One region of the Streptomyces sp. NPDC006463 genome, then DNA from elsewhere that is predicted to be linked to it. Evidence: predicted binding sites of a transcription regulator. Region 1 holds the regulator's gene; each other region holds the start of a gene.
The links. The regulator HrcA, encoded in region 1, represses chaperone genes, less so after heat shock. The targets are predictions, from matches to a motif close to TTNGCACTCNGNNNNNCNGAGTGCNAA.

Region 1 (5,242 bases):
CGCCGCGCCCGCCACCGCGCAGGTGGGTGACGCCGCGTCCGTGCAGCGGGATCGCCTGGCCGGACTGGGTACCGGGCCGGATGTCGATCTCCTCCAGGCCGTCCAGCGTCTCCAGCGGGCACTTGGTGCCCAGCGCGGCCGCCGTCATCGGGATGGTGACCGTGCAGTGCAGGTCGTCCCCGCGCCGCTGGAAGGTCGGGTGCGGCAGCTCGTGGATCTCCACGTACAGGTCGCCGGCGGGGCCGCCGCCGGGGCCGACCTCGCCCTCGCCCGCGAGCTGGATGCGGGTGCCGTTCTCGACGCCCGCCGGGATCTTGACCGTGAGGCTGCGGCGGGAGCGGACCCGGCCGTCACCCGCGCACTCGTGACACGGGGTCGGGACCACGGTGCCGAAGCCCTGGCACTGCGGGCAGGGGCGCGAGGTCATGACCTGGCCCAGGAAGGACCGGGTGACCTGCGAGACCTCGCCGCGGCCGCGGCACATGTCACACGTCTGCGCGGAGGTGCCCGGAGCTGCGCCCTCACCGGAGCAGGTGGTGCAGACGACGGCCGTGTCGACCTGGATGTCCTTGGTGGTCCCGAAGGCCGCCTCGTCCAGCTCCAGGTCCAGGCGGATCATGGCGTCCTGGCCGCGGCGGGTGCGCGAGCGCGGGCCGCGCTGCGAGGCCTGGCCGAAGAAGGCGTCCATGATGTCGGAGAAGTTGCCGAAGCCGCCCGCTCCGAATCCGCCCGCGCCACCGCCGCCGCCCGAGGAGGACAGCGGGTCGCCGCCGAGGTCGTAGACCTGCTTCTTCTGCGGGTCCGAGAGCACCTCGTAAGCCGCGTTGATCTCCTTGAAGCGCTCCTGCGTCTTCGGGTCCGGATTCACATCCGGGTGGAGTTCACGCGCGAGGCGCCGGAAGGCCTTCTTGATCTCGTCCTGCGATGCGTCGCGGCGCACGCCGAGAACGGCGTAGTAGTCGGTGGCCACTTACGACTCCGCCAGGATCTGTCCGACGTAACGTGCCACTGCGCGTACCGCTCCCATCGTTCCGGGGTAGTCCATGCGGGTCGGTCCGACCACGCCGAGTTTGGCGACAGTTTCGCCGCCCGAACCGTAACCGACCGAGACGACGGACGTGGAGTTCAGTCCCTCGTAGGCATTCTCATGCCCGATCCGTACGGCCATTCCCGACTCGTTGGCCTCGCCCAGCAGCTTGAGGAGCACGACCTGCTCCTCCAGCGCTTCGAGCACCGGCCTGATCGTCAGGGGAAAATCGTGTCCGAAGCGGGTGAGATTGGCGGTACCGCCGATCATCAGCCGCTCTTCGGCTTCCTCGACCAGGGTTTCGAGGAGTGTGGCGAGCACGGTGGAGACCGTGCTGCGGTCCTCGGCCTCGAAGGATTCGGGGAGGTCCTGGACGAGCGGGGGCACATCCGTGAACCGGCGGCCGACGACCCTGCTGTTGAGGCGGGCCCGCAGGTCGGCGAGCGAGGTCTCGGCGAAGGGGGTCGCGCAGTCGATGAGCCGCTGCTCGACGCGTCCCGTGTCGGTGATCAGTACGAGCATCAGCCGGGCCGGGGCCAGCGACAGGAGCTCGACGTGGCGCACGGTGGAGCGCGTCAGCGAGGGGTACTGGACGACCGCGACCTGGCGGGTGAGCTGCGCGAGCAGCCGCACCGTCCGGCCGACCACGTCGTCGAGGTCGACGGCGCCGTCGAGGAAGTTCTGGATGGCCCGCCGCTCGGGCGACGACAGCGGCTTGACCCCCGCCAGCTTGTCGACGAAGAGCCGGTACCCCTTGTCGGTGGGGATCCGCCCGGCGCTGGTGTGGGGCTGGGCGATGTAGCCCTCGTCCTCCAGCACGGCCATGTCGTTGCGCACGGTGGCGGGCGAGACCCCGAGCCGGTGGCGCTCGGTGAGCGCCTTGGAGCCAACCGGCTCCTCCGTCCCGACGTAGTCCTGGACGATGGCGCGCAGCACTTCGAGTCTGCGTTCGCTGAGCATCGCGCACACCTCCAGCTGTGGTCCGTTGCCTGCTGTCTGGCACTCTGGGCGTTCGAGTGCCAGAGACCCCCGCTCAGTGTACGGCCGGGTAGTAAGACCCTGGCAAGGGAGGCCCGCCAGGGTAGCGTCGCGGCATGGACGTACGTTGGGAAGAGGCGGGCTGGGAACGGTTGACCGGTCGGACCGGTCGGCGGCGGCTTCCGGTGTGGGACTGCACGGTGGGACTGGTGGTGGGGGACGATTCCGTCCTCCTCGTCGACCCCGGTTCGTGCCTGCGGGAGGGCGCGCTGCTGCGGGCCGAGGCGGAGCGGCTGACCGGCCGGCACGTGACTCATATCGCATTCACGCACGGTCATTTCGATCACGTGCTGGGCGGGGCGGCCTTCTCCGGGGCCGAGGTGTTCGGGGCGGTCGGGCTGGACTCGCTGCTCTCCACGGGCCGCGAGGAGCTGCGCGAGTCCGCCGTACGGCAGGGACTTGCGGAGGCGGAGGCGGCGGAGGCCGTGGACCTGCTGGTGCTGCCCCAGCACGCCGTGTCGGGCGAGTGGACACTGGAGCTGGGCGGGGTGCAGGTGCTGCTGGCGAACGTGGGGCCCGGGCACAGCGGGCACGACCTGGCCGTCTTCGTGCCCGGCGAGCGCGAGACGGTCTTCTGCGGGGACCTGGTCGAGGAGTCGGGCGAACCGCAGGCCGGCGACGACGCGGTGCCGGCGCAGTGGCCGGCGGCCATGGACCGGCTGCTGTCGCTGGGCGGGGACGACGCGCTGTACGTGCCGGGTCACGGAGCGGTGGTCTCCGCGGACTTCGTCCGTGCGCAACGCGCCACACTGGCCGCCCGTTTCGGCGTGTCGGAGGCATGACGGCCGCGGCTCTCCTACTGTCGGCCGGATGCGCGAGTACTCCCCCGACCTGACCCCGCAGTGGAAGCGCCCCAAGGCCGTGCCGGAGGTGGCGGCGGAACCCGATCTGGTGGTCGAGGTGGCCGGTACGGATTTCTGCGGCGCGGTGGTGGCCTGCGAGGCGGGCACGGTGACCCTGGAGGACCGGTTCGGCAAGCGGCGGGTGTTCCCGATGGAGCCGAGCGGGTTCCTGCTGGACGGGGCGGTCGTCACCCTGGTCCGCCCGTCCCGCGCCCCGGCGGCGCCGGCCCGCACCGCGTCCGGATCGATCGCCGTACCCGGCGCCCGGGCCCGGGTGGCGCGTGCGGGCCGGATCTACGTCGAGGGCCGGCACGACGCCGAGCTGGTGGAGCGGGTCTGGGGCGACGACCTGCGCATCGAGGGCGTGGTGGTGGAGTACCTGGAGGGCATCGACGACCTCCCGGCCGTCGTGGCGGAGTTCGGCCCGGCCCCGGACGCCCGGCTGGGGGTCCTGGTGGACCACCTGGTGCCGGGGTCGAAGGAGTCCCGTATCGCGGCGTCCGTGACCTCGCCGGACGTGCTGGTCGTGGGCCACCCGTACGTGGACGTGTGGCAGGCGGTGAAACCGTCCGCGCTGGGCATCGCCGCGTGGCCGGTCATCCCCCGGGGCCAGGACTGGAAGACGGGCATCTGCCGGTCCCTCGGCTGGCCGCAGAACACCGGGGCCGCCTGGCAGCACATCCTGTCCAGGGTGACCTCGTACCGCGACCTGGAGCCGGCCCTGCTGGGGCGCGTCGAGGAACTGATCGACTTCGTGACTGCCCCGTAGCCTCGTCACCCGGGCGGCGGACACGCTCACCTTCGGGTGACGGTGCGTAGTCGGCAGTGGTGGGCGCGCAAGGGTGCTCTTCATGATCACCTTTGCTCTGCGGCAGCGCGTCGTGCTCATCGCGACCGTGCTCGCCGCCGCCCTCCTGCCGTCCGCTTCCGTCTCCGCCTCGGCCGCCCCGGCCGCCGCGCACGCCGCTCCGGCGAACTCGTGCCCGCGCGTGGACGACCACCTCTTCGCCGCCGCGGACCAGCGGGCCGACCTGTCGCGCATCACCCCGACCCCGTCCTGGCGCACCAACTGCAAGCAGCTCTACCGCGCGGACGGCCGCCCGCCGTCGATCGTGTTCGCCGAGGGCTTCCACCCCAAGGCCACGGTGGACGGGCAGTACGACATCGAGCAGTACGTCCTGGTCAACCAGCCCTCCCCGTACGTCTCGACGACCTACGACCACGACCTGTACAAGACGTGGTGGAAGAGCGGCTGGAACTACTACATCGACGCCCCCGGCGGGGTGGACGTGAACCAGACCATCGGCGACACCCACAAGTGGGCCGCGCAGGTCGAGGTCGCCTTCCCCGGCGGCATCGAGCGCTCGTTCATCGTCGGGGTCTGCCCGGTCGACAAGACGACCAAGACCGAGATCATGAACGAGTGCCAGGACAACCCGTACTACCAGCCCTGGCGGGAGAACTACCCCGGCTGACCCGCCGCCCCGGCTCGCGCGGTGGTTCCGTCAGTCCACCAGGTCCCGGACCACCGCGTCGGCCAGCAGCCGCCCCCGCAGGGTCAGCACGGCCCGGCCGGCCTCGTACGGACCCGGGTCCAGCAGCCCGTCGGCCAGAGCGCGGCGGGACGCGGCCAGCCCGGCCGGCGCGAGCAGCGAGAGCGGGACCCCCTCGACCAGGCGGAGCTCCAGCAGGATCCGCTCCACCCGCCGGTCCTCCTCGGACAGCAGCTCGCGGCCCGCGCCCGGGGAGCGGCCCTCGGCCAGCGCCGCCGCGTAGGCGCCGGGGTGCTTGACGTTCCACCAGCGGACCCCGCCGACGTGGGAGTGGGCGCCGGGTCCCGCGCCCCACCAGTCGGCGCCCCGCCAGTACAGCTCGTTGTGCAGGCACCGACCGGCCTCGGTCGTGGCCCAGTTCGACACCTCGTACCAGGAGTACCCCGCCTCGGCCATCACCGCGTCCGCGATCAGGTACCGGTCCGCGTGGACGTCGTCGTCCGTCATCGGGACCTCGCCCCGGCGGATCCGCCGCGCCAGCTGGGTGCCTTCCTCCACGATCAGCGCGTACGCCGAGATGTGGTCCGGCCCGGCCCCGAGCGCGGCGGAGAGCGACGCCCGCCAGTCGTCGTCGGACTCCCCGGGCGTCCCGTAGATCAGGTCGAGGTTGACGTGCTCGAAGCCCGCCGCCCGCGCCTCCGCGACGCAGGCCTCGGGGCGGCCCGGGGTGTGCGTGCGGTCCAGCACCTTCAGGACGTGCTGCCTGGCGCTCTGCATGCCGAAGGAGATCCGGTTGAAACCGCCGGCCCGCAGCTCGGCCAGGTATTGCGGATTCACCGACT
Region 2 (5,242 bases), on a different contig from region 1:
CGCCGACCTTGATGACGCAGACGCCGCCGGCGAGCTTCGCCAGGCGCTCCTGCAGCTTCTCGCGGTCCCAGTCGGAGTCCGTGGACTCGATCTCGGCCTTGATCTGGTTGACGCGGCCGACGACTTCCTCGTGGCTGCCGCCACCGTCGACGATGGTCGTGTCGTCCTTGGAGATCGTGACGCGGCGGGCGGTGCCCAGTACGTCCAGACCGGCCTGGTCGAGCTTGAGGCCGACCTCCTCGGCGATGACGGTGGCACCGGTGAGGGTGGCCATGTCCTGCAGCATCGCCTTGCGACGGTCACCGAAGCCGGGGGCCTTGACGGCGACCGCGTTGAAGGTGCCGCGGATCTTGTTGACGACGAGGGTGGAGAGCGCCTCGCCCTCGACGTCCTCGGCGATGATCAGCAGCGGCTTGGAGGCGCCGGCCTGGATGACCTTCTCCAGCAGCGGCAGGAGGTCCTGGATCGAGGAGATCTTGCCCTGGTTGATCAGGATGTACGGGTCGTCGAGGACGGCCTCCATACGCTCCTGGTCGGAGACCATGTACGGCGAGAGGTAGCCCTTGTCGAAGGCCATGCCCTCGGTGAACTCCAGCTCCAGGCCGAAGGTGTTGGACTCCTCGACGGTGATGACACCGTCCTTGCCGACCTTGTCCATCGCCTCGGCGATGAGCTCGCCGACCTGCTGGTCCTGCGCCGAGAGCGCGGCCACGGCGGCGATGTCGGACTTGTCCTCGATCGGGCGGGCGGTCGCGAGGAGCTCCTCGGAGACGGCCTTGACCGCGGCGTCGATGCCCTTCTTCAGGGCGGCCGGGGACGCGCCCGCGGCGACGTTGCGCAGACCCTCGCGGACCAGCGCCTGGGCCAGCACGGTGGCGGTGGTGGTGCCGTCACCCGCGATGTCGTTGGTCTTGGTCGCCACCTCCTTCACGAGCTGCGCGCCCAGGTTCTCGTACGGGTCGTCCAGCTCGACCTCGCGGGCGATGGTGACACCGTCGTTGGTGATGGTGGGGGCGCCGAACTTCTTGTCGATGACGACGTTGCGGCCCTTGGGGCCGATCGTCACCTTCACCGTGTCGGCAAGCTTGTTGACGCCGCGCTCGAGGGCGCGACGGGCGTCCTCGTCGAACTTCAGGATCTTCGGCATGGGAGCGGTTCAGTCCTCTCGTTGCGATCCTCGGCCGCTCACCGCGACCTCCACCGCCTAGAACGAACTACGCCCCTCGTCCCCCGGCATCAGCAGGGTGACCAGGGGCGCAGCTCAAATCAAAACTGGAAGCGAATTACTTCTCGACGATCGCGAGCACGTCGCGAGCCGAGAGGACGAGGTACTCCTCGCCGCTGTACTTCACTTCGGTGCCGCCGTACTTGCTGTACAGCACGATGTCGCCGACGCTGACGTCCAGCGGGAGACGCTGGCCGTCCTCGAACCGGCCCGGGCCGACCGCGAGGACGACGCCCTCCTGGGGCTTCTCCTTCGCGGTGTCCGGGATGACCAGGCCGGAGGCCGTGGTCTGCTCGGCGTCGAGCGGCTGGACCACGATGCGGTCCTCAAGCGGCTTGATGGCAACCTTGGAGCTGGCGGTCGTCACGATCCGACCTCCCCCTTCGGAGATCCGGGGTTAACTGTCTGAGGTGGCGACCAGGTCGATCCGTCGTCGCGGGTGCCGGACCTGCCTGTCGCTGTGTTGGCACTCACCGGGGGCGAGTGCCAGGTGCGAGACTATTCCGGCGATTAGCACTCGGTCAAGCGGAGTGCCAATTCCCGCCGCCGGGCGTTGCGCGGATCAGCCCTCCGAGCCCCGGAAACCCTGGCGGGAGCCCGTCCGGATCATCACCCGCACCGGGTCATTGTGTCTGGTATGTGACGCTTGGGGGCGTGCGCATCCTCGTGGTCGAAGACGAAGAGGGCCTCGCCGAGTCCCTGCGGCGCGGCCTGTCCGCCGACGGGCACGCGGCCGAGGTCGCGCACGACGGCCACCGCGGCCTGGACCTCGCCCTGGCGGGCGGCCCGTACGACGCCGTCCTCCTCGACGTCATGCTCCCGAGTGTGAGCGGGTGTCAGATCTGCACCCGCATGCGCGCCCACGCGACACCACCCCGGTGCTGATGCTCACCGCCAGGGACGGCGAGTACGACGAGGACGTGGCGCGCCGGGCCGGCCCCCGGGTGGCGCTGCGGCTGGAAGCGCGGGCACCCGTACCGGCGGCCGGCGACCAGGCGCGGCTGGACCGGGCGGCTGGCCAACCTCGTGGACAACGCCCTGCGGTACGCCCGGGCGGAGGTCGTGGTGCGGTCGGGCGCGGCGGACGGCTGGGCGGTGCTGGAGGTCGTGGACGACGGCCCGGGAATCCCGGAGGCGGACCGGGACCGGGTCTTCGAGCGGTTCTCCCCCAGCTACCGCCGGGGGGACCCCCAGGCCACGGCAAGGACAAGATCAAGAAGGCGTACGGGCTGGCGAAGGAGAAGAGGCAGGAGCAGCTCGTCGCACAGGGGGTCAAGGACGGCGGGCAGCTGGAGCGCGAGGGCCGGGAGGCGGGACGCAAGGCGCAGATCGAGACGGTGCGCAACTTCCTGGGGGCCCCGGTCGATCACTTCGCCGAGCTGAATCTGGCCGGTTTCCACCATCTCGCCGACGCGCTGGTCGGTGTGCCGGTGTGTCTGAACAAGGCGGTGAAGGACCGGTACTCGGGCGCCGACTTCCCGGCCGGCCCGCAGACCCTCGACGGACAGCGGTCGCTCGCCTTCGTACGCCAGCGGCACGGCCTGGACAGGGGGGACCTGGACCGGACGAAGCGGCAGCAGGCCTTCCTCGCGGGCGCGACGAAGAAGCTGAACTCGGCCGGGACCTTCATTGACCCGGTGAAGCTGATCAAGCTGATCGACGCCGCGAAGCAGGACGTGATGACCGATGAGGGCTGGGATCTGCTGTCGTTCGTACGGCAGGCGAAGAACCTGTCGGGCGGGAAGGTGCAATTCACGACACTCCCCGTCGAGCGCTTCGGAAGGAACCACGGCGAGGACATAAACGTCGTAGATGATATGAAGATAAAGCGCCTCATTGCAGAGCAGATCGGGCCCAAGGCCACTGCGAGCCCGAGCGCACCGAGCGCCGCTTCCTCGTCGCCGGACGCGGCCCCGCCGCCGTCCTCACCGCCGCCTTCCCCCGCCCCGGCGGACGGTGGCGGCATCCCGTGCGTGGACTGAGGCCCCTGACGACGGCGGGCGCGCGCCGCCGCACCGAGGCGCTGCTCCTGGTCTTCGTCGTCGCGATCGCCGTCTTCGGCCACGCCGCCGCGGGCCTCGCGATGAACGGCGAGCTGCCGCCCAACCTCACCGGCTTCACGATCAGCATGACGCTGCTGTCGCTGGTGGGTCACCTGGGCGTGCGCCGCTTCGCCGCCTACGCGGATCCGCTGGTCTTCCCGCTGGCCATGCTGCTGACCGGGCTGGGACTGGTGCTGCTGCACCGGCTCGACCAGGGGTACATCGAGCGGTACGGCTCGGACGCCAACGCACCCGGGCAGCTGATGTGGACGGTGGTCGGCGTCGCCGCCTGCATCCTGGTGCTGGCGCTGCTGCGCGACCACCGGCTGCTGCAGCGGTTCATCTACATCACGATGGCCGTCGCACTGGTGCTGCTGATCGCTCCGGCGTTCTTCGGCGCGGACACCTACGGCGCGAAGCGCTGGATCATCCTCTTCGGCTTCTCGCTGCAGCCGGGCGAGTTCGTGAAGATCATGATCGCGATCTTCTTCGCGGGATACCTCGTCATCCACCGCGACTCCCTGGCGCTGACGGGCCGCAGGTTCCTGGGCATGAGGCTGCCGCCGATGCGCCAGCTCGGCCCCATCGTGACGGTGTGGATCGTCTCGATGCTGGTGCTGGTCTTCGAACGCGACCTCGGCACCTCGCTGATCTTCTTCGGCGTGTTCGTGGTCATGCTCTACGTCGCCACCGAGCGCACCAGCTGGATCGTGTGCGGCGTGCTCATGGCGTCGCTGGGCGCCTTCGTGGTGGGTTCGACGGAACCGCACGTCAAGGCGCGGGTGGCGGCCTGGCTGGAGCCGCTGTCCGTCTACTCGCCGAACCCTCCGGCGGGGGTCACCTCCGACCAGTCGGCCCAGGCGCTGTTCAGCTTCGGCACCGGCGGCATCTCGGGCACCGGCCTCGGCATGGGCCACCCGGAACTGATCAAGTTCGCCGGCCGCAGCGACTTCATCCTCACCACCGTGGGCGAGGAACTCGGGCTGGCCGGGGTCATGGCCGTCCTGATCCTGTACGCCCTCCTCGTGCAGCGGGGGCTGCGGATGGCGCTCGGCGCCCGCGACCCCTTCGGCAAACTGCTGGCGGTCGGCCTCGCCTCGGCGCTGGCCCTGCAGGTCTTCGTGGTCGCGGGCGGTGTGACGGGCCTGATCCCGCTGACGGGCAAGGCGCTGCCCTTCCTGGCCAAGGGCGGCTCGTCCCTCCTGGCCAACTGGATCATGATCGCCCTGCTGCTGCGCATCAGCGACAGCGCGGAACGCCAACGCGAGGCGGACGCCCGTGGCCCGGTGGAAACGACGATCACCCCGGTGGTGTCGAGGGCGGGATGACTCCGGGACTCCCCCGCCGGGTCCGGCAGGTCCGGCAGGTCCGGCAGGTCCGGCAGGTCCGGCAGGTCCGGCAGGTCCGGCAGGTCCGGCAGGTCCACCGCCTACAGGTAGTCCTCCAGGCGCCCTATCCGGTACCCCTGTTCCTGGATCCGCTGGAGCATCCGGGTCGTCATCTGGATCTCCGTCGCGCCCTTGAGCTCGGACGGGCCGCGGAAGTGGGCCAGGATGATGTCGCCCGGTTTGAGGGCGGAGCCTTCGGCGTACTGGAAGTTGTTGATCTGCATCGAGACGCGCCACAGGACCAGGGACGAGACTCCGCACTCCGAGGCGGCCCGGAGGGTGTCGTCGTTGTAGTTCCCGAACGGCGGGCGGAAGAGCGGCGGGCGGTGGCCGAAGCGCTTCTCCAAGCGTTCCTGCTGGCCGCATATCTCGTGCTTCTGCGCCGCGTAGGACAGGGTCCGCAGGTTCGGGTGCGTCAGCGTGTGGTTGTTTATCGTGCTCGCCGAGCCGTTGTCGCGGAGCTTCTCGAAGTGCCCGTAGTCCGGCGAGGCCACACTGTCCGTCAGGAACATGCTGATCGGCAGCTTCAGATCGGCCGCCATCTTCAGGAACTCGGGATCCTTCTCCGCGCCGTCGTCGAAGGTCAG
Region 3 (5,242 bases), on a different contig from region 1:
GTCACGCCACGCTGCGCAGCGCGTACTCCTTCACGCTCAGCATCGGCGGCCGCTCCTCCGTGTCCACCGCGTACGTCCGCGGCACGAACCCCTCCGGCCCCCGCTCGAACTGCGTCAGCTCGGGCCGTACGTGGGGGTACCCCCAGCGGTAGCTGGGGGAGTGGCCGCGCGAGAGCCGCAGCTGCGCCGTGCGGTATATCGCCGCGGCCATCCGGCCCAGCGCCTGCCCGTCCTGGTGGCGGTGGACCCGTACGCCCACGTCCACCTGGGCCAGCGCGTCCAGCCCGACCGTGTGCAGCGCGTCCACCAGCAGGCCCAGCTCGACGCCGTACCCGACGGGGAACGGCAGCCGCTCCAGCAGGGAGCGGCGTACGGCGTACTCGCCGCCCAGCGGCTGGACGAAACCGGCGAGCCGCGGCCAGTGCAGGTTGAGGAGCGGGCGCGCCACCAGCTCCGTCACCCGGCCGCCCTGGCCGGGGGCGTCGCCCAGCGGGCGGTCGTACATCGCCTTGACGAACTGCACGTCCGGTTCGGTCAGCAGCGGCCCCACGATCCCGGAGACGAAGTCGGCCGAGAAGTCCCGCAGGTCGGCGTCGACGAAGCAGACGATGTCCCCGTCGGTGGCCAGCAGGGAACGCCACAGCACCTCGCCCTTGCCGGGCAGCGCCGGGATCCGCGGCAGGATCTCGTCGCGGTGCACCACGCGGGCGCCGGCCTTCGCCGCCACCTCGGCCGTCCGGTCGCTGGAGCCCGAGTCGACCACCACTAGTTCGTCCACCAGGGGGAACGGCAGTCCCTCGATCAGCTCGCGCCGGATCACCTCGACGATCGCGCCGACGGTCGCCTCCTCGTCGAGCGCGGGCAGCACCACGCTGACCGTGGTCCCAGCCGCCCGTTTCCGGTCCAGCAGCTGGTCGAGCGGTCGGTCGGCGGCGGACCAGGAGCGGTCTGCCAGCCAGCGCTCCACCTCTTCCAGCACCCTCGGTACTCCCTGCATCGTCACTTGTTCGGACCGATATGCGATCCATCTCGCGGTTCGGACGGCTGTCTCAACCGCCCGGCCCTTCGGTTACAGTCTTGAACAACGCAAAGGACCACCGCATGCCGGGGGTCCTTGCGCACAAACGCCCGGGTGCGCCATAGCGCGCGCAACCCGGTGCCATACCGCTCATCCAGAGGGGCAGAGGGACACGGCCCGTTGAAGCCCCGGCAACCCTCCAGTCGGTTCTCGCGATGCGTTTTCACGCACCCCAGCGAGGTCCCCGGCTAGGGAAGGTGCCAATTCCGTCTCATGGCGAAGTGCGCCATGGGGAAGATGAGGAGAAAGGGCCTCGCCATCATGGCTGTACAGACGCATCCCACCTCTGTTGATCTCGGACCTGCCACCGGCCTTTCCTGTCGCGAGTGCGGTACCCGCTTCGAGCTCGGACCCATCTTCGCGTGCGTCGAGTGCTTCGGACCTCTGGAAGTCGCCTACGACCTCCCGACCGGAGACCCCGAGGCCCTGCGAGCCGCGATCGAGGCCGGTCCGAACAACATCTGGCGGTACGCGCCGCTGCTGCCCGTCCCCGCGGACGTGGCCTCGAAGCCGAGCCTGAACCCGGGCTTCACCAAGCTCGTGGACGCCCAGAACCTGGCCAAGGAGCTCGGCGTCACCGGCAAGCTCTACGTCAAGGACGACTCCGGCAACCCGACGCACTCCTTCAAGGACCGCGTCGTCGCGATCGCCGTCGAGGCCGCCCGCGCCTTCGGCTTCACCACGCTGTCCTGCTCCTCCACCGGCAACCTGGCCGGCGCCGTCGGCGCCGCGGCCGCCCGGGCCGGTTTCCGCTCCTGCGTGTTCATCCCGCACGACCTGGAGCAGGGCAAGGTCGTCATGGCCGGTGTCTACGGTGGCGACCTGGTCGGCATCGAGGGCAACTACGACGACGTCAACCGCTTCTGCTCCGAGCTCATCGGCGACCCGCTGGGCGAGGGCTGGGGCTTCGTCAACGTCAACCTCCGCCCGTACTACGGCGAGGGCTCCAAGACCCTGGCGTACGAGATCTGCGAGCAGCTCGGCTGGCAGCTGCCCGACCAGATCGTTATCCCGATCGCGTCCGGCTCGCAGCTGACGAAGATCGACAAGGGTCTGCAGGAGCTGATCAAGCTCGGCCTGGTCGAGGACAAGCCGTACAAGATCTTCGGTGCCCAGGCCGAGGGCTGCTCCCCGGTGTCCACCGCCTTCAAGGCCGGCCACGACGTGGTCCGCCCGCAGAAGCCGAACACCATCGCCAAGTCCCTCGCGATCGGCAACCCGGCGGACGGCCCGTACGTCCTGGACATCGCCCGGCGCACCGGCGGCTTCGTCGAGGACGTCAACGACGAGCAGGTCGTCGAGGCCATCAAGATCCTCGCGCAGACCGAGGGCATCTTCGCCGAGACCGCGGGCGGCGTGACCGTCGGCGTCACGAAGAAGCTCATCGAGAACGGGCAGCTCGACCCGGCGCTCACCACCGTCGTCCTGAACACCGGTGACGGCCTCAAGACCCTGGAGGCGGTGGCCGCCGACAGCGGTCAGACCGCCACCATCCGCCCGAGCCTGGACGCGTTCCGCGCCGCCGGCCTGGCCTGACCATCTCCCAAGCCCTACCGGAAAGGCAGTAGCGCCATGAGCGTCAACGTCCGCATCCCCACCATCCTGCGCACCTACACCGGCGGCCAGGCCGAGGTCCCGGCCGAGGGCGCGACCCTGGCCGAGGTCATCGAGTCGCTGGAGAAGAGCCACCCGGGCATCGCCGCCCGCGTCCTGGACGACCAGGGCAAGCTGCGCCGCTTCGTGAACGTCTACGTCAATGACGACGACGTGCGATTCGAGGGAGGGCTGGAGGCGGTGACGCCGGACGGCGCCGGTGTCTCGATCATTCCCGCCGTCGCCGGAGGCTGACCAGCCCGGCACAGTGCCGGCGGCTGCTGACGCACGAAAACCGTAATTGCCCCCTCCGCTAAAAGCGGAGGGGGCAATTCTGTTTGATTGGGCACGGTAGAGTTGGGGAAGTCCCCTCCGCTGGACTTGCCCGCAGCATATGAACGGGTCGCGTGAGGGTCGACATCGGGTCAATGTGCAAGCGCGGTATGGGGCTTTGGCGAGATATGTCGGGCCCGAGTTGCCCTGCGATATGCCAAATTTTCACTCTATTTCAATGTTTCTGGGTGTCCAGATTTCTCGTCGGATTGACCTGTTGCAGACAGCACCGACGCGGATACATTCAGCCTCGGTCGACGCGTTCCGACGCAAGTTCTGACCCGGGAGCGCGAAGTGCGTTCCTGCGCAAGGGCCAGTAATAGGGGAGTTAGGCATGGCTCAGGGCACCGTCAAGTGGTTCAACGCGGAGAAGGGCTACGGCTTCATCGCGGTCGACGGTGGTGCGGATGTGTTCGTCCACTACAGCGCCATCCAGATGGACGGATACCGCACCCTTGAAGAGGGTCAGCGGGTCGAGTTCGAGATCTCGCAGGGCCAGAAGGGTCCGCAGGCGGACATGGTCAAGCTCGCACTCGGCTAGTCCCGGCGCGATCGACCGCCCACGCGTACGTAAGAGGGGCCCACATCCTGGACACGGGGTGTGGGCCCCTCGTGCGTTCACGGGGGCGTTCGCCCAAGCCGCTTGCACTCGTGGGGGTCGAGTGCTAATCATTGGCGTTAGCACTCTCCAGGTGAGAGTGCTACCAAAACGAGGACCGGGTCGGTGAGGCCCGCAGGGTCCGGCGGGAAGGAACCGCCGGGCACGCAGGCCGTCCGTCGCGGGCGCGGGCGCGGTCCGGGAGCAATCCACCGCTGTCCGGGAGGACCACTTCAGATGGCCAAGATCATTGCGTTCGACGAGGAGGCCCGGCGCGGTCTCGAGCGTGGGATGAACCAGCTCGCCGACGCCGTCAAGGTCACCCTTGGCCCCAAGGGTCGCAACGTCGTCCTTGAGAAGAAGTGGGGCGCGCCCACGATCACCAACGATGGTGTCTCCATCGCCAAGGAGATCGAGCTCGAGGACCCGTACGAGAAGATCGGCGCCGAGCTGGTCAAGGAAGTCGCCAAGAAGACGGACGACGTCGCCGGCGACGGTACGACCACCGCGACCGTGCTCGCCCAGGCGCTCGTCCGCGAGGGCCTGCGCAACGTGGCCGCCGGCGCCAACCCGATGGCCCTCAAGCGCGGCATCGAGAAGGCCGTCGAGGCCGTCTCCGGCGCCCTGCTGGAGCAGGCGAAGGATGTCGAGACCAAGGAGCAGATCGCTTCCACGGCCTCCATCTCCGCCGCCGACACCCAGATCGGCGAGCTCATCGCCGAGGCCATGGACAAGGTCGGCAAGGAAGGCGTCATCACCGTCGAGGAGTCCCAGACCTTCGGTCTGGAGCTGGAGCTCACCGAGGGTATGCGCTTCGACAAGGGCTACATCTCGGCGTACTTCGCCACCGACATGGAGCGTATGGAGTCGGCTCTCGACGACCCGTACATCCTGATCGTCAACTCCAAGATCGGCTCGGTCAAGGACCTGCTGCCGCTCCTGGAGAAGGTCATGCAGTCCGGCAAGCCGCTGCTGATCATCGCCGAGGACGTCGAGGGCGAGGCCCTGTCGACCCTGGTCGTCAACAAGATCCGCGGCACCTTCAAGTCCGTCGCCGTCAAGGCCCCGGGCTTCGGCGACCGCCGCAAGGCCATGCTCGGCGACATCGCCATCCTCACCGGTGGCACGGTCATCTCCGAGGAGGTCGGCCTCAAGCTGGAGAACGCCGGTCTCGACCTGCTCGGCCGCGCCCGCAAGGTCGTCATCACCAAGGACGAGACCACCATCGTCGACGGTGCCGGTGACAGCGACCAGGTTGCCGGTCGCGTGAACCAGATCCGCGCCGAGATCGAGAACTCCGACTCGGACTACGACCGCGAGAAGCTCCAGGAGCGCCTCGCGAAGCTGGCCGGCGGCGTGGCCGTCATCAAGGCCGGCGCCGCGACCGAGGTCGAGCTCAAGGAGCGCAAGCACCGCATCGAGGACGCCGTTCGCAACGCGAAGGCGGCCGTCGAGGAGGGCATCGTCGCCGGTGGTGGCGTGGCCCTGCTGCAGGCCTCCGCGGTCTTCGAGAAGCTGGAGCTCACGGGCGACGAGGCGACCGGCGCCAACGCCGTGCGCCTGGCCCTTGAGGCCCCGCTCAAGCAGATCGCCGTCAACGGTGGTCTCGAGGGTGGCGTCGTCGTCGAGAAGGTCCGCAA

Region 2: the regulator HrcA is predicted to act here: its motif matches at 1,736-1,762, upstream of groES (co-chaperone GroES).
Region 3: the regulator HrcA is predicted to act here: its motif matches at 3,647-3,673, upstream of groL (chaperonin GroEL).

What each region holds. Positions count from the first base shown of each region.
Region 1 covers NZ_JBIAHP010000009.1:255,058-260,299, reverse strand. The annotation lists gene dnaJ (molecular chaperone DnaJ) at 1-970, opposite strand, end outside; gene hrcA (heat-inducible transcriptional repressor HrcA) at 971-1,987, opposite strand; gene ACFYOB_RS18655 (MBL fold metallo-hydrolase) at 2,122-2,847, shown strand; gene ACFYOB_RS18650 (DUF3097 domain-containing protein) at 2,876-3,676, shown strand; gene ACFYOB_RS18645 (ADP-ribosyltransferase) at 3,759-4,382, shown strand; gene hemW (radical SAM family heme chaperone HemW) at 4,413-5,242, opposite strand, start outside.
Region 2 covers NZ_JBIAHP010000012.1:211,080-216,321, forward strand. The annotation lists gene groL (chaperonin GroEL) at 1-1,147, opposite strand, end outside; gene groES (co-chaperone GroES) at 1,284-1,592, opposite strand; gene ACFYOB_RS23245 (response regulator) at 1,880-2,110, shown strand; gene ACFYOB_RS23250 (ATP-binding protein) at 2,291-2,608, shown strand; gene ACFYOB_RS23255 (LCP family protein) at 2,515-3,207, shown strand; gene ACFYOB_RS23260 (FtsW/RodA/SpoVE family cell cycle protein) at 3,195-4,595, shown strand; gene ACFYOB_RS23265 (polysaccharide deacetylase family protein) at 4,697-5,242, opposite strand, start outside.
Region 3 covers NZ_JBIAHP010000014.1:96,088-101,329, reverse strand. The annotation lists gene ACFYOB_RS25300 (glucosyl-3-phosphoglycerate synthase) at 2-979, opposite strand; SAM riboswitch class I at 1,166-1,322, shown strand; gene thrC (threonine synthase) at 1,316-2,614, shown strand; gene ACFYOB_RS25290 (MoaD/ThiS family protein) at 2,651-2,926, shown strand; gene ACFYOB_RS25285 (cold-shock protein) at 3,339-3,545, shown strand; gene groL (chaperonin GroEL) at 3,840-5,242, shown strand, end outside.